Regions from separate parts of the Thermoanaerobacterium sp. R66 genome, predicted to be linked through region 1. Evidence: predicted binding sites of a transcription regulator. Region 1 holds the regulator's gene; each other region holds the start of a gene.
What was found. The regulator HrcA, encoded in region 1, represses chaperone genes, less so after heat shock. The targets are predictions, from matches to a motif close to ATTAGCACTCANNNNNNNTGAGTGCTAAT.
Positions count from the first base shown of each region.

Region 2: JJQ93_RS10370 (nucleotidyltransferase family protein) is a predicted target of HrcA. The motif match lies at 2,706-2,734, and genes of this name have one in related genera.
Region 3: groES (co-chaperone GroES) is a predicted target of HrcA. The motif match lies at 2,050-2,078, and genes of this name have one in related genera.

Region 1 is NZ_JAEUWW010000001.1:566,121-573,271, forward strand. Features, by position in the region: gene lepA (translation elongation factor 4) at 1-1,735, shown strand, start outside; gene hemW (radical SAM family heme chaperone HemW) at 1,722-2,858, shown strand; gene hrcA (heat-inducible transcriptional repressor HrcA) at 2,952-3,986, shown strand; gene grpE (nucleotide exchange factor GrpE) at 4,013-4,612, shown strand; gene dnaK (molecular chaperone DnaK) at 4,638-6,482, shown strand; gene dnaJ (molecular chaperone DnaJ) at 6,535-7,151, shown strand, end outside.
Region 2 is NZ_JAEUWW010000001.1:2,072,002-2,079,152, reverse strand. Features, by position in the region: gene JJQ93_RS10380 (glycoside hydrolase family 88 protein) at 1-353, opposite strand, end outside; gene JJQ93_RS10375 (glycosyltransferase family 4 protein) at 371-1,549, opposite strand; gene JJQ93_RS10370 (nucleotidyltransferase family protein) at 1,564-2,598, opposite strand; gene ymfI (elongation factor P 5-aminopentanone reductase) at 2,803-3,540, opposite strand; gene JJQ93_RS10360 (hypothetical protein) at 3,648-3,890, opposite strand; tRNA gene JJQ93_RS10355 (tRNA-Gly) at 4,052-4,126, opposite strand; tRNA gene JJQ93_RS10350 (tRNA-Asn) at 4,153-4,227, opposite strand; rRNA gene rrf (5S ribosomal RNA) at 4,235-4,343, opposite strand; rRNA gene JJQ93_RS10340 (23S ribosomal RNA) at 4,608-7,151, opposite strand, start outside.
Region 3 is NZ_JAEUWW010000001.1:1,439,547-1,446,697, forward strand. Features, by position in the region: purine riboswitch at 1-25, opposite strand, end outside; gene groL (chaperonin GroEL) at 106-1,731, opposite strand; gene groES (co-chaperone GroES) at 1,745-2,029, opposite strand; gene JJQ93_RS07350 (hypothetical protein) at 2,228-3,232, opposite strand; gene JJQ93_RS07355 (hypothetical protein) at 3,605-3,796, opposite strand; gene JJQ93_RS07360 (mannitol dehydrogenase family protein) at 3,960-5,564, opposite strand; gene uxuA (mannonate dehydratase) at 5,624-6,673, opposite strand; gene uidA (beta-glucuronidase) at 6,970-7,151, opposite strand, start outside.

The DNA of each region.
Region 1 (7,151 bases):
ATTGATTGAGAAGACTGGTGTATTGACAGAAAGAGAAATGGAAGAGCAGGTTTTAGACAGCATGGATTTGGAAAGGGAAAGAGGTATAACCATAAAGCTTCAGCCAGTCCGCCTCATATACAAAGCAAATGATGGAGAGGAGTATGAATTGAATCTTATAGATACTCCTGGACATGTTGACTTTACGTATGAAGTCTCGAGGAGTATTGCGGCATGTGAAGGCGCTTTGTTGGTTGTTGATGCAACGCAAGGGATAGAAGCCCAAACGCTGGCAAATTTGTATCTGGCATTAGAGCACGATCTTGAAATCGTGCCTGTTATAAACAAGATAGATCTTCCATCTGCAGATCCTGATTTTGTAAAAAAAGAGATCGAAGATGTTATTGGCATCGATGCCGAAGATTCTTTGCTTATATCTGCGAAAGAAGGCATAGGTATTGAAGATGTTTTGGAAGCAATAGTAAAGAGGATACCGCCACCATCAGGAGACCAAGAAAAACCGCTTAAAGCATTGATATTTGATTCGTTTTACGACAATTATAAGGGTGCTATAAGTTTTATAAGGGTTTTTGACGGCACATTAAAGCAAGGCGATAAGATAAGAATGATGTCCACCGGGAAAGAATTTGAAGTGACAGAAGTAGGCATATTTAGGCCTAATTTAAGTCCGGTCGATTTTCTTTCTGTTGGTGATGTTGGGTATGTGGCTGCCAGCATAAAAAATGTCAGCGATACTCGTGTAGGAGATACCATAACAAATGCACAATTTCCGGCATCTGAACCTTTGCCTGGATATAAAAAAGTCACACCAATGGTTTTTTGTGGAATATATCCAGCGGAGGGCGAGGACTATGAAAATCTAAAAGATGCACTTATGAAACTGCAATTAAACGATGCGTCATTGACATTTGAGCCAGATACATCTGCAGCTCTTGGATTTGGCTTTAGATGCGGTTTTTTAGGTCTTTTGCACATGGACATAATACAGGAGAGGTTGGAGAGGGAATATAATCTAAATTTGGTGACTACTGCACCTGGCGTTATCTATAAGGTCTACAAGACAAACGGAGAAGTAATTGAACTGGATAATCCAGCAAATTTGCCGGAGCCCACGTTGATCGATCATATAGAAGAACCTATAATTACTGCTACAATAATGTCTCCTACAGAGTACGTAGGACCCATAATGGAGCTCTGTCAAGATAGAAGGGGCGTTTATCAAGGAATGGATTACCTTGAGCCTACTAGAGTGCTTATTAAATACGATATTCCGTTAAACGAAATAATATATGATTTTTTTGATGCTTTAAAATCCAGGACAAAAGGGTATGCTTCATTAGATTATGAGCTAAAAGGCTACAAGACATCAGATCTTGTGAAATTGGATATACTTATAAATGGTGAGATAGTGGATGCTTTGTCTATGATAGTCCATAAGGATAAGGCTTATGAAAGAGCCAGAAAGATGACAGAAAGGTTAAAAGAAAATATACCGCGCCATCTTTTTGAGATTCCTATACAAGCCGCTATAGGTTCAAAAATAATAGCAAGGGAAACTGTCAAAGCATTGAGGAAGAACGTTTTGGCAAAGTGCTATGGCGGAGATGTTACGCGAAAGAAAAAATTGTTAGAAAAGCAAAAAGAGGGCAAAAAGAGAATGAGACAAATAGGGAAGGTTGAGATTCCGCAAGAGGCATTTATGTCAATCTTAAAGCTTGATGATGACAATGATTAGATCTGGTATATACGTTCATATTCCGTTTTGCAAGAAAAAATGCTATTATTGTGATTTTAATTCTTATGCAAACATGGAAGATAGTTTTTTTTCGTTTAAAGAAGCAATAATAAAGGAGATTAAAACGAGAAAAGAGGAGCTTAAAGATATATACACTTCTGTGTATATAGGAGGAGGTACGCCGAATGTCTTGCCTCCTTCATACATCGAAGAAATATTGAGTGAAATCTACGAAAACTACAGCTTAAGCAAAGATGCAGAGATCACGATTGAATTAAATCCTGGCTTAATAGATGAAGAAAAACTTAAGTCATATAAAAAAGCAGGTGTAAATAGAATAAGCATAGGCTTGCAGTCTTGGCAAAACAATTTATTAAAAGCTATCGGCAGAATACATACAGTAAGTGATTTTATTGAAAATTATGGTTTGGCATCTAAATATTTTGACAACATAAACATAGATATAATGTATGCGCTGCCAAATCAGACTTTTGAAGATTTTAAAGAAACATTGACAAACGTAATTGCATTAAAGCCATCACACATTTCTTGTTATGGACTTATATTAGAAAAAGGAACGATGCTTTACGATATGTATGAAAGAAATGAAGTTAAGCTTGCTGATGATGAATACGAATTGATGATGTTCCACTATGGTGCAGAGCTTTTAGAGAATAGTGGATACAGACATTATGAAATTTCGAATTACGCATTGCCTGGATTTGAATGCCGACACAACAAGCTGTATTGGATGGATTTACACTATTTGGGCTTTGGACCTGGTGCGTATTCATTTGTAGGAAATAAGCGATTTGGCAATATAAAAAATGTTAAAAAGTACATAGACATGATTTATAATGATGGACATGCGGTTGACGATGTTGATGAGCTGTCTTTAGAAGATCAAATGTCCGAGTTTATGTTTTTAGGCCTTAGGATGATGGATGGAGTAAATGATAATGACTTTAAAGAGAGATTTGGGAAAAGCATGTTTTCTGTGTTTAAAGATGCTATTTATAAAAATATGGAATTAGGCTTATTAGTTAAAGAAGGAGATGTCCTTAAATTAACATCAAAAGGTGTGGATATATCCAATAATGTGTTTGAGGATTTTTTGTTTTAAAGTATTGACAAATATCCACAATAGTGGTATTTTTAAATCGTAATTAGCACTCTCAAGCTAAGAGTGCTAACAATAGAACTTGGGGTGGTGAATATGCCGTTAGATGATAGGAAGAAAAAGATTTTAGAAGCTGTGATTAACGACTATATTTTGACGGCAGAACCAATTGGATCTAGGACAATCGCAAAACGATATAACCTTGGTGTAAGTTCGGCAACGATCAGAAATGAGATGGCTGACCTTGAAGAGATGGGGTACCTTGAACAACCTCATACATCTGCAGGTAGAATACCATCTGACAAAGGATATAGATTTTACGTTAATAATATATTAGAACATTATTTGAATGAGAGCCGTGACGATGAAGTAGAGACAATTGATGAGGTGTTTGCTGAGATAGATGATATAGTGAAAAAGTATGCCAGGCTATTATCTACCGTTACTAACCATACTATAGTGGTTAAAATGCCTCGAATTGATGAAAACACGATTAAGCGAATACAGATATTGCCTGTTGATGCAAACAAATTGATACTTCTTGTTATGACAGAATCAGGTATTATGAAAAACTATTTGATAAGTTTAAAGGACAATATTGACAATAATTTGTTTGAGTTTTTAAACAACCTAATCAACAATAAAATGATAGGAAAAAGAAAAAGAGAAATGGATCAGACATTGAGAGATGAGATAAAAAAAGAGTCTGGCAGTGCTATCGGAATCATAGACAAGATTACAGATACTATCATAAATGGTTTAAAGCAAATGGATGAAACAGACTTGTATTCGGAAGGTATTTCAAATATTCTCAACTTTCCTGAGTACAAGGATCTGTTAAAAGCCAAGATGTTTTTCGATCTAATTGACAATAAAGACATTATGAATTCAGTGTTGGAGCCTTTAGATGATTCCATCGATGTTACTATTGGAAGTGAAAGCAAGTTTGAAGAGATGTGGGATTTAAGCATAATCAAATCTACTTATAAGATAAACGGTGAGGTTGTGGGAACTTTTGGCATTATTGGACCTACAAGGATGAATTACAAGAGGCTTATAAATGAAATAAATACTATGTCAAATGAATTGTCAAAAGTCTTATCATATATATATCAAGAAAATAAGAGGTGAAACAATTGGACAGAGAAAAAGATACAATGGAAAGCAAAAACAATTTAGACGAAGATTTAAAAGACAATGTATCTGATGCTGACCGACCTCAAGATGACAGTGAAGGCAGTATCGGTACAGAAAATTCTGATCAGGGTGAAGAAAAAATTGACGAAGGAGAAATTGAAGAATTGAAAAATAAGCTTAAGCAGAAAGAAGACGAAGCCAATGAATACTTAGAGATGGCCCAGAGGTTGAAAGCAGAATTTGAAAATTACAGAAAAAGAACAGAAAAGGAAAAAGCTGATCTGGTTGAGTATGGCAAAGAGCAAGTGATTTTGGAAATACTGCCTGTTGTAGATAATTTTGAGAGAGCTCTCGAAGCATCTCATGGTGACAGTGAAGAAATAGCTTCCTTTAAAGAAGGTGTCAATTTAATATACAGGCAGTTTAAAGGTGTTTTGGAAAAACTGGGTGTTAAAGAGATAGAGTCTTTAGGTCAAATCTTTGATCCATACAAACATCATGCTGTTATGCAGGAAGAGGTAGAGGATAAGAAGGAAAATGAGATAATTGAAGTTTTTCAAAAAGGATACATGTTTAATAATAAAGTAATAAGACCAAGTATGGTCAAAGTAGCAAAATAAAGTATAGGAATAGGAGGAGTAGATCATGGGAAAAATTATAGGAATTGATCTTGGCACAACTTTTTCGTGCGTAGCTGTGATGGAAGGAGGACAGCCGGTAGTTATACCAAACTCAGAGGGAGCCAGGACAACTCCATCTGTTGTAGCATTTACAAAAGAAGGTGAAAGATTAGTAGGTCAAGTTGCAAAAAGGCAAGCTATCACAAACCCTGAAAGGACAGTTATGTCTATAAAAAGACATATGGGTTCTGACTACAAAGTAACTATTGATGGAAAGGATTATACACCGCAAGAGATTTCAGCTATGATACTGCAGAAATTAAAGGCTGATGCTGAAGCGTACTTAGGGGAGAAGGTTACAGAAGCTGTAATAACAGTTCCTGCGTATTTCAATGACAGCCAAAGGCAGGCAACTAAAGATGCAGGTAGGATAGCTGGACTTGATGTAAAGAGAATTATAAACGAGCCTACTGCGGCTTCATTGGCATATGGGCTTGATAAGCAAGGCAATCAAAAGATAATGGTGTACGATTTAGGTGGTGGCACATTCGATGTATCCATACTTGAGATAGGCGATGGAGTATTCGAAGTATTGGCTACAAGTGGTAATAACCACTTAGGCGGTGATGATTTTGACCAGAGGATCATGGATTGGTTGGCAGACAACTTCAAAAAAGAGTATGGGATCGACTTGAGAAACGACAAGATGGCAATGCAAAGGCTTAAAGATGCAGCAGAAAAGGCGAAGATAGAACTTTCTTCTGCTATGACAGCTAACATAAACTTGCCTTTTATAACAGCTGATGCTACAGGCCCTAAGCACATAGATGTAAATCTTACAAGAGCAAAATTTGAGGAACTTATCAATGATTTGGTGCAATCTACTGTTGAACCAGTAAACCGTGCATTAAGCGATGCGAAACTTAGCCCTTCAGACATTGATAAAGTGATATTAGTCGGTGGTTCGACGAGAATACCATTCGTTCAAGAGACAGTAAAAAGGATAATGGGCAAAGAACCGCACAAAGGCATAAACCCAGATGAATGTGTTGCAATTGGGGCCGCAATTCAAGGTGGTGTATTAGGAGGCGAAGTTAAAGACGTCTTACTATTGGATGTCACACCGCTTTCTCTTGGCATTGAAACACTTGGTGGTGTATTCACAAAATTAATTGAGAGGAATACTACAATTCCTACAAAGAAGAGCCAGATATTCTCGACTGCGGCAGATGGGCAGACATCTGTTGAGATACACGTTCTGCAAGGTGAAAGACCTATGGCTCGCGACAACAAGACACTTGGAAGATTCACATTGACTGGAATTCCACCTGCTCCAAGAGGAGTGCCTCAGATAGAAGTTACATTTGACATTGATGCTAATGGCATTGTCCATGTTTCTGCAAAAGATTTGGGTACAGGAAAATCTCAGAACATAACGATCACTTCTTCTTCTAACTTAAGCGAAGAAGAGATAAACAGAATGATGAATGAAGCGAAACAGCATGAAGAAGAAGACAGAAGGAGAAAAGAAGAGATAGAAGTAAGAAACAATGCAGATTCATTGATATACCAAGCCGAAAAGACCATGAAAGATTTGGCGGACAAGATGACACAACAAGAAAAAGATGATATAAATAAAGAGATAGAAAATGTAAGAAAAGCTCTTGAAGGTAGCGATATTAACGCTATAAAAAGTGCTTCAGAAAAATTGTCACAAGCATTTTATAACGTATCTTCCCGCATATATCAACAAGCAGGCGGCACAGGTCAGACAAATAGCTATAATAGTGGCAGTGATGGAGCATCTAATAAAGAGAATGTATATGAAGCAGACTATAGGATGGAAGATGACAACAAAGATAATAAATAAGAACCAGGGCAATCCTGGTTCTCATTCATGTTGAGAAAGGCAGGTGATGTGTATGGCAAAAGATTATTATGCAATATTAGGCCTTGATAAAAATGCCAGTGATGAAGATATAAAGAAGGCTTATAGAACTCTTGCAAAGAAGTATCATCCTGACTTAAATCCTGGCAATAAAGAGGCAGAACAAAAGTTTAAAGAAATAAATGAAGCATATCAAATTTTGTCTGATCCTCAGAAAAAAGCTCAGTATGATCAATTTGGCGATGCAGCATTTAATCAAGGTGGTTTCAACCAAGGAGATTTTGGTGGCTTTGGTGGTTTTGGCCAAGGTGGATTTGATTTTGGCGGCTTTGGCGACATTTTTGGTGATATATTTGGTGATATGTTTGGAGGCAGTACCAGAAGAAAAACTGGCCCTCAAAAAGGAAATGACATAAGGATTAATTTGAGTTTGTCTTTTGAGGAAGCTGCATTTGGCGTCGAGAAAGAGATTGAAGTTGAAAGGTATGAAAAATGCGATAGATGCAATGGTTCAGGTGCAAATCCAGGAACGAAAGTAGAGGCATGCCCCGAATGTCATGGTACAGGTGAGGTCAGAATAACGCAAAATACGCCGTTTGGCAGGATAGTCAATGTAAGAACGTGTCCTAGGTGTCATGGAGAAGGCAAGAT
Region 2 (7,151 bases), 1.5 Mb from region 1:
ACCCTTTCATCTATATCTGCATTTATTAAATACCCTAAAGCCCAGATGCACCTGCCAAAACAATCTTCTGAAAAATCTTCATCAATAAATTTCCTATCGAATGACATAAAATTTCTATAATGTCCATCTTCTTCTTGTGCGTACATCAAAAATGACAAGTATTTTTTGATAAGGTCTATATACACATCATCTTTGTATTTTTCGTACATCATTGTACAGGCTATCAAAGCCCTTCCATTGTCATCCGTCGTATACCCATATTTAAGATTAGGGACAGAGCCAATAGAATGCTGCATCATACCTGTATCATCTGTCAGTATAAACAAATGGTTAAACATTTTTTTGCCGTCCACAGTACGTCCCTCCTTGTTTATACTGCTTCTTTTGCATCATCCTCTAAATCTTCAAATATTCTCAAGAACAATTCAACATATTCTAATGCAACATTGTCCCACATCATCGTTTTTCCATAAACTTTTATCTTCTCCTCCATGATTTGCTTTTCGTGGGGATTTTCTATGGCAAAATTTATGCAGTTTGCTATAGAATCAGGATTTTTAAATTCCGCCAACAATCCCCTTCCATCGCTTAAAATTTCTTCAGCGTATTTGTATGGTGTTGACACAACTAATTTTCCTAAGCCTGCAGCATATGCCAATGTCCCGCTGACCGCTTGTTCTCTGCCAATGTATGGCGTCAAATATACATCAGAAAGCTTTAAGTATTCTACGATCTCCCTTTTTGTCAGATATTTATTGACAAACTTTACATTGTCGTTTAGATTTAGCTCATTTACCTTCCTTACAAGAAAATCTCTGTAAACTTCCCCATCTGACTTGACTATATTAGGATGTGTCTGACCCAATATAAGGTACAATATATCAGGATATTTTTCCTTAACTTTTGCTATGGCTTCTATGCCATATTCTAACCCTTTTCCAGGACTTATCAGTCCAAATGTGCTTACGACGAATTTTCCTGCATCAATGTTGTATTTCTTTCTCAAACTTTCACTGGACAGCGTTGGCAGATTTGGAACTCCGTGAGGCAATACTACGATTTTTCTTTCATCAACACCATATAAATTGACAAGAAGTGGAATTGTGTTTTTGGCCATAGTGACAACTCTTTTGCTCTTTGTACACAATTCTTTTAAAATGTGCTTTTGCTTATCAAGTGGGTTAGACAATATCGTATGAAGAGTTACGACATAAGGCACTTTTAAATTGTCTACAAGGTCTAAAATATATTCGCCCCACTCACCGCCGTAAATTCCATATTCATGCTCGATGACTAACAAATCAATTAATGAATCATTTAATTTATTCGCAAGTTCTAAATAGCTATTTCGGTCGTGCTGCTTAAGTCTATAAATAACATCATCACCATAATCATACTCTTTATCGTCTATCGCAATCACTTTTGGTTCATTTATAATTTTAATATCTTTAAGCTCATTTACCAAATCTTGTGTAAATGTAGCTATGCCGCATTCTCTCGGCGGAAATGTACTCAAAAACGCAATGTTTATTTCTTTATTCTTTACCATTCATAACACCTCCATCAACTTACAGCATAATCGTTAATACCATTTGCATAAACTTCATCTTCAATTTTCCTCATGCCATCTATCACGCTATTTGAAGCTACGACAGCATTTATCAAATTTACATTTCCTTTGACTTTGACATTGTCCCATAAAACACTGTGTCTTATGATGCTGTTAGGACCTATACGCGTATTATCGCCTATAATCGCATACGGACCTATCTCTGCTTTGGCATCTATTTTGACGTTACTTCCTATAAAAACAGGCTCAACAATTTTTACAGAATTATCGATTGTGATTTTTCTACGCTTAGTATCATGATCATTTATGTCAACGTATTTGCAATACTTTTTTAATATGTCAAAGTGGACTTTTTTGTACTTTTCAATTGTTCCTATGTCTATCCAATACCCGTCATACCTATACGCAGCCATTTTATAACCTTTTGATAAAAGTTTTGGATATGTATCCCTTTCTATTGATACCACTTCATCTTTGGGGATTTCATTTAATAGCTGCGGTTCAAACACGTATATTCCTGCATTTATCCATTTTGAATTAGTCTCGTATGGTTTTGGTTTTTCTTTAAACGCTGTAATGTAATCATTATCGTCATATTCTATCACGCCGTATTGCGAGGGATCCTCTACTTTAGTCATTGCAATAGTAGCTAATGCTTTTTTTGACTTGTGATGCTCCACAAGACTTCTAATATCGATATCACATATAATATCTGAATTTAGCACTAAGAAAGTATCATCGAAAAATTCCTCAGCATTTTTTATAGCTCCGCCTGTTCCCAGCGGTATGTCTTCTTTGATGAATGAAACTTTTACCCCTAATTTTTCACCATTTTTAAAATAATTCTCAATATGATTAGATTTATAGCATGTGCTTATTACAACTTCGTCTACACCTTGATTCTTAAGTCTTAAAATGGTAGATTCTAATAATGGTCTACCCATTATTGGTACCATAGGTTTAGGAAGAAAATTCGTCAGAGGTCTTAGCCTTGTACCTAATCCTCCTGCCAGCAATAATGCTTTCATTCGAATTCCCCCTTCGTCAATATTTAGTTTTTGTTTAACAATTAGAATTTATAAACGTGTCGCAATCAAAGTACAATGTGAGTTAAATGTGAAGATACATCAGTAGTATTAGCACTCTATATAAACGGCTGCTAACAATTAAAATTATAATCCTTTTAATTCCATAAGTCAAGAGGGTCAAAGGATTGTAAACGTTAAAAGACTTTATACAAAACCTCCATCTACAGTCAATACTTGACCTGTTATAAATGAAGATTGATCCGATAGCAAAAAAACCACTGCCTTAGCGACTTCATCTGGCATCCCAAGCCTTTCGAGAGAAGTTCTTGTCGACAGATATTTAAGTGTATCATCTGACAAGTCTTTATTCATGTCTGTTTCGATTACCCCAGGTGCAACACAATTAACTCTTATATTTGATGGTCCCAATTCTTTTGCCAATGCTTTTGTAAAAGCTATAATAGCACCTTTTGAAGCAGAATATGGCACTTCACAAGATGCGCCGTATATTCCCCACATGGATGAAACATTCACAATAGCACCTTTTTTACTTTTTAACATGTACTTTAAAGCGCTTTGCGTACAATTAAACATGCCATTTAAATTCACATCCATCATGTATCTCCAATCTTCTGCTGATACATCCATAAAAGGCTTAATTTGTGAAACACCAGCATTGTTGACCAAATAATCTATGCGACCAAATCTATCAACTACATTTTTCATCATCGTTTCTACTTCTTCTCTATTTCTAATGTCTGCTTTAAATACCTCTGCATATCCTAAGTTACTTTTTATATAATTCTTTAAACTACATGCACTATCGTAATCTGTATTGTAATGAATTGCCACACATCCACCTAATTTTGCTACTTCTTTACATATAGATGAACCAATGCCTCCAGAACCACCTGTAACAACGACAACTTTTCCACTGAACATAAAAACATCTCCTTTAATAAATTAAGCCGCTTATAGATAGGTTATACAAAAGTAAAACAAAAATCAATAGAAAAAAAGTGTATGAAGCACTCATACACCTTTTGTGGTTATTTTTTTATGGCCTCTACTGTATTTTTTGTAGTGCTATAAAGGCCAGATGCTCCAAGACCCATGGCAGTTCCCAGTAGTATTCCTTTTAAAATATCGCCGGGAGCTATGTAAAGTATTCCTAAAGCTATTCCAAATATCAACGAAATCAATGCTGAATATTTTTTAGGTAAGCCAATTTGTTTTACTACCTCTACCAAACCTATTATCAAAGGTATCAACGACACGTCGTAAACATCCATAATAAAATCCCCCTAAATAAATATTTCTAATAACATTATATTTTGTCCCGCATCTTTTAAGACATGAAATTAAAAAGGCATATTTAAAAAATACTTAATAAAAAAAATCAACAAATAAGATAAAATAAAAAAGATCCCATTGACTGGAATCTTGATATCACTGGAGCGGATGACGGGATTCGAACCCGCGGTCCTCGGCTTGGGAAGCCGATGCTCTACCACTGAGCCACATCCGCAAAATATTCTTTTTTAAATACAAAAATGGCTCCTCAGGTAGGGCTCGAACCTACAACCTACCGGTTAACAGCCGGTTGCTCCACCATTGAGCTACTGAGGAATATATTATCCGGCAGCGACCTACTCTCCCGAGAAATCAGTACCATCGGCGCTGGAGGGCTTCACTTCCGTGTTCGGTATGGGAACGGGTTTTTAACCTCCGCTATTGCCACCGGAAATCTTTCGTTCATTTGTCTTTTGCATATATGCTGATTCTTTTCTTTGAAAATATTATTTCCGTTCGCAAATTGTGTTTTCTATATACTTTCGGCTCTCTTCGTTTGTTCGGCTAAAGCCGTCTATGCGTTGTGACGTCTTTTTACGCCTCACTTCACTCCGTTCGCCGAGTATATTATGAAAACGCAATTAATCGCTCTCTTCAATAATATTTTCTTCACATATATGCTTTCTTAAATGAACTTTGAATACTGCACAATGCTAAAGGTCAAGTCCTCGACTTATTAGTACCGGTCAGCTAAAAGTATTTCTACTCTTACACCTCCGGCCTATCTACCTCGTCTTCTTCAAGGTGTCTTACTCCTTTCGGATGGGAAATCTTATCTTGAGGTGGGTTTCACGCTTAGATGCTTTCAGCGTTTATCCCTTCCAAACTTGGCTACCCAGCTGTGCAAAAGGCTTTGCAACTGGTACACCATCGGTTTGTCCACCCCGGTCCTCTCGTACTAAGGGCAGATCCTCTCAAATTTCCTGCGCCCGCGACGGATAGGGACCGAACTGTCTCACGACGTTCTGAACCCAGCTCGCGTACCGCTTTAATGGGCGAACAGCCCAACCCTTGGGACCTACTTCAGCCCCAGGATGCGATGAGCCGACATCGAGGTGCCAAACCTCCCCGTCGATGTGGACTCTTGGGGGAGATCAGCCTGTTATCCCCAGGGTAGCTTTTATCCGTTGAGCGACGGCAATCCCATTCTCTACCGCCGGATCACTAAGCCCGACTTTCGTCCCTGCTCGAATTGTCTTTCTCGCAGTTAGGCTACCTTCTGCCTTTGCACTCTTTCGCGCGATTTCCTTCCGCGCTGAGGTAACCTTTGGACGCCTCCGTTACTTTTTAGGAGGCGACCGCCCCAGTCAAACTGCCCGCCTGTCAGTGTCCATATGCCGGTTTACGGCTCCTATGTTAGAATTTCGGTAATATCAGGGTGGTATCCCAACGTCGGCTCCATATAGGCTGGCGCCCATATTTCTCCGCCTCCCACCTATCCTGTACAGATATTACTAAAATTCAGTGACAAGCTGCAGTAAAGCTCCATGGGGTCTTTCTGTCCTGTCGCGGGTAACTCGCATCTTCACGAGTACTACAATTTCACCGGGTCCCCCTTCAAGACAGCGCCCAAGTCGTTACGCCTTTCGTGCAGGTCGGAACTTACCCGACAAGGAATTTCGCTACCTTAGGACCGTTATAGTTACGGCCGCCGTTTACTGGGGCTTAAGTTCAGAGCTTTGGATTTTCTCCTGACCCTTCCCCTTAACCTTCCAGCACCGGGCAGGCGTCAGCTCCTATACTTCGTCTTTCGACTTAGCAGAAACCTGTGTTTTTGGTAAACAGTCGCTTGGGCCTCTTCTCTGCGGCCTTTCGGCACTCCTTCTCCCGAAGTTACGGAGTCTTTTTGCCGAGTTCCTTAATGAGGGTTCTCCCGCTCGTCTTTGGATTCTCTCCTCGCCTACCTGTGTCGGTTTGTGGTACGGGCACCTCATCCTCGATAGCAACTTTTCTTGGCAGCCCCTTCGAAACTTCGCCTTTCGGCTCCCCATCACAGCTCTTATGAGCTTTGGTACTTCACTCAAAGCTCTTTTCGTCGCTGCTTGGACGTGCTCTACCAACCGCACGCTTTTCTTATCTCGCTGCGTCCTTGCTTCTCTTTTAGCGGATTTCGGTGGTACCGGATTTATTACCGGTTCTCCATCGCCTACGCTTTCGCCTCGGCTTAGGTCCCGACTTACCCTGGGCGGATTATCCTTCCCCAGGAATCCTTAGGCTTTCGACGGTAAGGTTTCTCGCCTTACTCTCGTTACTTATACCGGCATTCTCTCTACTGTACTGTCCAGATTCGCTTTCGCTTATCCTTCGTCCTGTACAGTACGCTCCCCTACCATTCTTTTCAGAATCCGTAGCTTCGGTGGCATGTTTTAGCCCCGTTTATTTTCGGCGCGGGATTTCTCGACCAGTGAGCTATTACGCACTCTTTGAATGTATGGCTGCTTCTAAGCCAACATCCTGGTTGTCTTGGAAATCCTACTTCCTTTTCCACTTAACATGCTCTTTGGGACCTTAGCTGTCGGTCTGGGCTCTTTCCCTTTTGACCACGGATCTTATCACTCGTAGTCTGACTCCCAGGGTCTCAATATGGCATTCGGAGTTTGATAGGGTTCGGTAACCTCTTTGGCCCCTAGTCCATTCAGTGCTCTACCTCCATATTTCCTTCCCCCTGAGGCTAGCCCTAAAGCTATTTCGGGGAGAACCAGCTATCTCCGAGCTCGATTGGAATTTCTCCGCTACCCACAATTCATCCCATGACTTTTCAACGTCAACGTGGTTCGGGCCTCCACCAGATCTTACTCCGGCTTCACCCTGATCATGGGTAGGTCGCACGGTTTCGGGTCTATGATATGCAACTCTCGCCCTTTTAAGACTCGCTTTCGCTTCGGCTCCGCTTTCGCTTAACCTCGCTGCATATCTATAACTCGCCGGTCCGTTCTACAAAAAGTACGTGGTCGCTTTCGCTTCCACTGCTTGTGGACATATGGTTTCAGGTTCTCTTTCACTCCCCTCCCGGGGTTCTTTTCACCTTTCCCTCACGGTACTATGCGCTATCGGTCACTTAGGAGTATTTAGCCTTGGGAGATGGTCCTCCCGTCTTCCCACCGGGTTGCCTATCCTGTGGTACTCTGGATCCCACTCGGTATTTAAAGCTTTCGCCTACAGGGCTTTCACCTTCTTTGGCCTGCCTTCCCAGGTCTGTT
Region 3 (7,151 bases), 870 kb from region 1:
TATGCGGATAAGATTTTATTATTAAATTACTAAACAATATAACAAATTTAGATGTCCATGTCAACAGTACAAAAAAAAATAACCGGGCATCCCCGGTTATTTTCATTACATCATGTCCATGCCTGCCCCTGCTGCTGGAGCTGGTGGATTCTTTTCTGGTATGTCTGCCACAACTGCTTCTGTTGTCAATATCATTGACGCAACAGATGCAGCATTTTGAAGTGCTGACCTTGTAACCTTCGTTGGGTCAACTATACCTGCTTTTAACATGTCTACAAATTCTTCTTTGTATGCATCATAACCAAAAGCAGGGTCTTTTGATTCTTTTATCTTCTCAATGATTACTGAGCCATCAACACCAGCATTTCTTGCTATCTGCCTTACTGGTTCTTCTAATGCTCTCAGCACGATCTGAGCACCTGTCCTGAAGTCGCCTTCTAATGAATCAACTACTTTTTGTACTTCTGGTATGACATCTAACAGTGCTGTGCCACCGCCAGGAACTATACCTTCTTCTACAGCAGCTCTCGTAGCTGAAAGAGCATCTTCTATTCTGTGTTTCTTTTCTTTAAGCTCTGTCTCTGTAGCAGCACCAGCTTGAATTACTGCAACACCGCCAGAAAGTTTAGCCAATCTTTCTTGCAGTTTTTCTCTGTCATAATCTGATGTAGTCTCTTCGATCTGAACTTTTATCTGATTTATTCTGTTCTTTATGTCTGCAGCATTTCCTGCACCATCAACTATTGTAGTGTTTTCTTTTGTCACTTTTACTTGTCTTGCGCGGCCAAGCATGTCTATTTTAGCTTCTTTGAGATCAAGACCTACTTCTTCAGATATTACTTGGCCACCTGTCAAGATAGCTATGTCTTGCAGCATTTCTTTTCTTCTGTCGCCAAATCCTGGAGCTTTTACTGCAACGCATGTAAATGTACCTCTTAATTTATTAACTACTAATGTTGCAAGTGCTTCACCTTCAACATCATCTGCAATTATCAAAAGCTTCCTGCCTTGTTGTACTACTTGCTCAAGCAATGGCAACAAGTCTTGGATATTTGACAACTTCTTGTCTGTGATGAGTATTAAAGGATCGTCCAAAACTGCTTCCATCTTATCTGTATCAGTTACCATATACTGTGAAATATAGCCTCTGTCAAACTGCATTCCTTCAACTATTTCAATAGTCGTATTCATTGACTTTGATTCTTCTACTGTTATTACGCCGTCTTTGCCGACCTTATCCATTGCTTCAGCTATTAAGTTTCCGATCTCCTCGTCAGCCGCTGAAATTGATGCAACATGTGCAATAGAATCTTTTCCCTCTACCGGTTTTGATATGTTCTTTAATCCTTCAACAGCAGCATCGACAGCTTTTGCCATACCACGCCTTAAAAGCATTGGATTTGCACCAGCAGCTAAGTTTCTTAAACCTTCCAATACCATAGCTTGTGCCAATACAGTAGCCGTTGTTGTACCATCACCAGCAACGTCATTTGTCTTTGTTGCAACTTCCTTTAAAAGCTGCGCGCCTTGATTTTCAAAAGGATCTTCTAATTCAATCTCTCTTGCAATTGTGACACCATCGTTTGTAATCGTTGGTGAACCGTATTTTTTATCTAAAACAACATTACGGCCTCTTGGTCCTAATGTTACTTTAACTGTGTTGGCAACAGCATTTACGCCTCTTTCCAAAGCCTTTCTTGCATCTTCACCGTACAAAATTTTCTTTGCCATTTCTTCTACCTCCTTATTCTACTACAGCTAATATATCGCTCTGCCTCAAGAGAAGATATTCTTCTCCATCAAGTTTTACTTCTGTGCCAGCGTATTTTGAGAATATTACTTTGTCTCCGACTTTTACTTCCAGCTCGACTCTTTTTCCATCTATGTATTCACCAGAGCCGACAGCAAGTACTTCACCTTGTTGAGGTTTTTCTTTCGCAGTGCCAGGCAATACAATCCCGCCTTTTGTTACCTCTTCGGCTTCAGTAACCTTTACTACAACTCTGTCACCAAGTGGTTTTAATCTCATAATATCCCTCCTCGAAATTTGTTAGCACTCATTCATGGCGAGTGCTAATCATCACACTTTTTATATTAGTTTAATTACAAGTTCATGGCAAACTCCAAATTTCTCTAATTTTTGCCGTTTTAGACGATTATTATAGATTTTTCCCATTTATCTTCTAATTATACGATTAATATTGAATTTACGCAAAAAATGCAGGCTTTAGCTGCCTGCAACATTATTTACATTGCCATTTGAACTTTGTTGTTTTAGATAATTTATCATGTTGTACATAAATTGCTGCTGTTCCTTTGTAAGCATTGATTTAAGACCGTTTACGACTTCCGACTGCTGCTCTGTAAGTCCAAGATTTTTCGGCACATCATCCTCTTTTGTTTCCTTTTCTGAATCATTGCTTTTTACATCTTCCACCATTTCATCACTTGCGGTGTTTTCTGCATCTTTAACTTCTTCTATATTTTTATCTTCTTTAGATCTGTCAAATAAATCATTCTTCACATCGCCTTTATCGCTTTCTTCCACCTTCTCGTGCCTTGATTCGCTATTTTTTGCATTCATAATGCTTTCAGCCTTGTTCAAAGCTTCTACAAGCTTTATATTCTTTATGATTTTCTCTGCCATGTCCTTTTTATCATCCGGAATAACAGGTTTTATCGCTTCAAAAATGTCCAAGATTTTATCTATGATGTTATTTTTATCTCCTTCAACTTCGTATTTTTTCATTTTCTCGTTTAGGTTTTGTATTCCTTCGTGAAGTTTTATAAATTTATCTATGATTATCTGTTTATCTTCTTTCATATACGGTTTTACTGCTTTTAGCATTCCAATCTGATCGAAGTCGTCTTCTTGCACTTCAGCTTCTTGATTAAATTCCATCAACTGTCTGTGGCATTCAAGTATTTCGGCAATTTTTGTGAATATATCTATGTAGTACTGTTCCTTCCTGTGTAGATATGGTTTAACGCTTCCCATAAAGTTTTTGCTTTTCTCTATTATCTCAAATATATCCAAATCGTTTTTCTTCTCATCGTCCTTTTTGCTTTCTGTTTTATCATCTTTACCATGATCCACAATCTCTTCGTCTTCTTTTTTCTTTAAAAGCCGCCTTTCATCTTCAAGACTTAAGCCATCAAAAATTTGAAACCTGATAAAAAATATTATGAAAAGTTCAATTATCAATACCTTTAGTAATTTTTCTCTATCCACAGCAAATCCCCCACTTCTTTAAATACTTCTTAAATAATATATGTATAGGGCAGGTTTATTATCACCTGCCCCATGCTTTTATTTCTTATCCACCACAAAAATACCTGGGACAAACAAGAAGATTATAAGGATCACTATTATGATCCAAATCCATCCACCGCCCCATGCTGCTCCTTTTCCCTCAGGCATATGAAAACCCCCTTCACATTATTTATCGACCACAAATATTCCAGGTACAAAGAGGAAAATTATTAGTATTATGATTATGATCCAGATCCATCCGCCGCCCCATGCTGCTCCTTTTCCTTCAGGCATACTAAAAACCTCCTTTATTTTTTGGCCTCAAGGACCTAATACATTATACGTGATGTGTTAAATATTGTTACTGAAATTCATGGTGGCCAGTGACCACAAAAAGCGCCTTGCTTTTTTCCGCGGTTTGTCTTGCTGTAGGACGACTAACAGAAGAAAGAAAAACAGCAAATCTTCGAATTCAAACCTTACATCCATTACGACAGTCAATATGACAAAAAAGAATAGAAGCGTATTTCCAGATATATTCATAAGATCAGCTCCATTTAATTTACTTTAATTCATTATATTCTTATTTTTGATTATTGATATTGATTTCTATAGGATATGGCATGAAATCTAAAAATATAAGCATCAGAAAGTTTGTTATAAAATAAACAATTGAATTTAAAAAAATATGTGCTTTAAAATTCTATTACATAGATTTTATTAATCTAAAGACTGAACCTTTCTCTGAAATAAGTTCAGAAAAATAGTCTTCTATCTTTTTACCTAAGTTAATTTTATACAAATCTAAGCCAAAAATATTTTTATTAGACAATATTTCTCTCAAATTTCCATCTACAGTTTTTTTATCATACATTTTTATTTTTGAAATGGAATATTTTAAATTTTCTAAAAGAGGATCTGAGCAAATTTCAAATGGCTTTCCATTATCATCTATACCCATTAAATACCTTAACCAAAATGCAATAACCATTGGTATATATACAAGACTATCCGCATCGTATTTCTCACTATTGACATAAGCTTTTATAGTCTCTCCAAATCTGACAGGCATTTTTTGAGATGTATCAGTCAAAATTCTGTCAATAGAATCCTTTATATATTTATTTTTAAGCCTTTTATTAAAAACTTCATCCAGAAATTTTTCTGGATTAATAACTTTTGGATCTTCCATAACATTTAAACTTTCTTTATACACCATGTTTTTCAAAAAATTTTCAACATATTCATTGCTTATAACATCGTAAACAGTTTGAAATCCAAGTAATTTGCCAATAATTGCCGATGCAGTATGTATTGGATTTAAGCACGTGGTAACTTTCATTCTGTCTGCTTTTATAACAGTATCTTTATCTGTCAAAATTACATTTACTTTATCAAGTGGAGGCCTTCCATTTGCAAAATTATCTTCTACTACAAGATAACGTGTTTCCTCAGCATTAACAAATGGTGCGACAAAATTGCCTTTTGTTGTTTTAACTATATCTATATCTTCAAAGCCTTTTTCTTTTAAATAATCACATACAAATCCCATCGGAGCAGGTACAATATTATCAATCATCGTAATAGGGTATGAAACCATCTTTGGATCATTTAAATAATCTAAAAATTCGCTTTCAATATAATTTCTTTTAATCCATTCTTCAGCAATCAACTTTATTGATTCAAAAAGTCTAACACTATTTTTAGAAAAATTATCGAGGCTCATAAGTGCTATTGGGGCATTACATGTTTTATACCTATGATATAGCAAAGAAGCTATTTTAGAAATAATATGCTTTGGTTTTTCAATTCCTTCTTCAATATCTTTTTTTACTTCATCAATAAAGTCACCATAAAAATCTATTAATTTATAAGCTTTCTCTGTTATAGTAAAACTAACTATTTGAAGAGAAGGATTTGCAAACATATTTTTAATTTGTTGCCAATCCTTAGAAAAAGGATCAGCAACAAAATAGCCTACTATGCTTCCAATAATCTCAATTTCTATATTTCCATCGGATTTTATTACAGCAAGCAAACTCAAATTATCATGTGGACTATAAATTTTTCTAATATTTTCATCGCTTCTAGGTTCAACTCCTATTATACCGCTAGATTCTAAACCTTTATTTAATAGTCTCTGTACTAAAGGTGCAACAAAGCCTCGGAAAATATTCCCTGGGCCAAAGTGAACCCATTTAGGTTCATTATAACTTTTCTTTACAATATCTAACAAATCATACTGAGGAATTTTGATTCCTAGCTCGTCCCAATAATTAGTATTTATTAAATTTTCTAAATTAAGTTTCATCCGTGCCATCCTTTCGATAACATGCATAAAAGAAAAGGTAAAATTCTATTTAAGCAAAGTTATTTGTTAACATTTTTGACTAAAGTATCCCATATGCCATTTAAATACATAGCACCCAGCGCTCTATCATATAATCCGTATCCCGGTCTTCCATTTTCGCCCCAAATCATTCTTCCATGATCTGGCCTCATAGGACCATCAAAGCCAATTTCATAATATGCTTTCATAATTTCAACAATATCCAATGATCCATCTTTGCTTCTATGCGATGATTCTTCAAAGCATTTGTAGCCCGTTATTTTAACATTGCGAGTATGTGCAAAATGTATCCTCCCTTTTCTGCCAAAATATCTAATTATTTCAGGAATATTATTCTCAGGATTGACGCCTAGTGAACCAGAACACAAGGTAATTCCGTTGTATGTGCTATCAACAATATTTATAAGTCTTTCTAAATTTTCTTTATTAGTTATTATTCTCGGCAAACCGAATATTGACCATGGCGGATCGTCTGGATGTATGGCCATTTTTATTTTTACCTCTTCAGCAACAGGTATAATTTGTTTTAAAAAATATTCGAGATTTTTCCAAAGATCTTCTTCCGTAACATTTTGATACTGTCTTAAAAGGTCCTGCAAGTCTTCTTTCTTGTAGCTTGTATCCCAACCTGGCAAAGATAAATCACCATTTAATGGATTCATATGTTTTACTTGTTCATGATCATAAATTAAAGCCGTTGAACCATCATTAAGTCTGTGATCCAATTCAGATCTAGTCCAATCAAATACAGGCATAAAATTATAGCATACAACCTTTATTCCTGCTTTTGCTAAGTTCCTTAGTGTTTCTTTATATTTATTGATGTAATTATCTCTTGTTGGCAGTCCAAGTTTTATATCTTCATGAACAGGTACACTTTCTATCACATCAAATCTGAATCCGTATTTTTCAATTTCATTCTTTAAGCTAACAATTCTTTCATATGGCCACACTTCACCTACAGGTATATCATAAATCGCAGAAACAATTCCTTCAATGCCCGGTATTTGCCTTATTTTATCCAAGGTAACTTTATCATCATCACCATACCATCGAAATGTCATATACATTTATATTCCTCCATTCTTTATGATAATATTTAGTCATGTTAAAACTGGCATGAAGTCTTTATTAACATAATAATCTATCTTTTTCATATGAAAAATTATAATTTAGTAAATCTTAAAACGCTATATTACAAATTGTCTAAACTATTGTTAATTTTGTTTAGCACATAAAATTATTTGAAACGACTAAAATTTTTTAAAAGCATATCTCATAGTGAATTAGATTATATCTTATACCATCTTTAATATTGCAAAAAGATGATGTAAATACCATCATCTTTTTGCAACTAAACTCATTTCTAAAATTTATAATCGAAATCAGGCAAGCTTAACCAACGATTGCGCAAATAATGGGCTGCAAGCTTTGGCCGGCGATCGCGAGTAAATACACCTTTCTTGTTTCCATCAACTCTCATTATGCCTTGAATCGTCTGAAAATCAGCGAAGTTCCAAACTTGTTCACCAACAACACATTCAAATT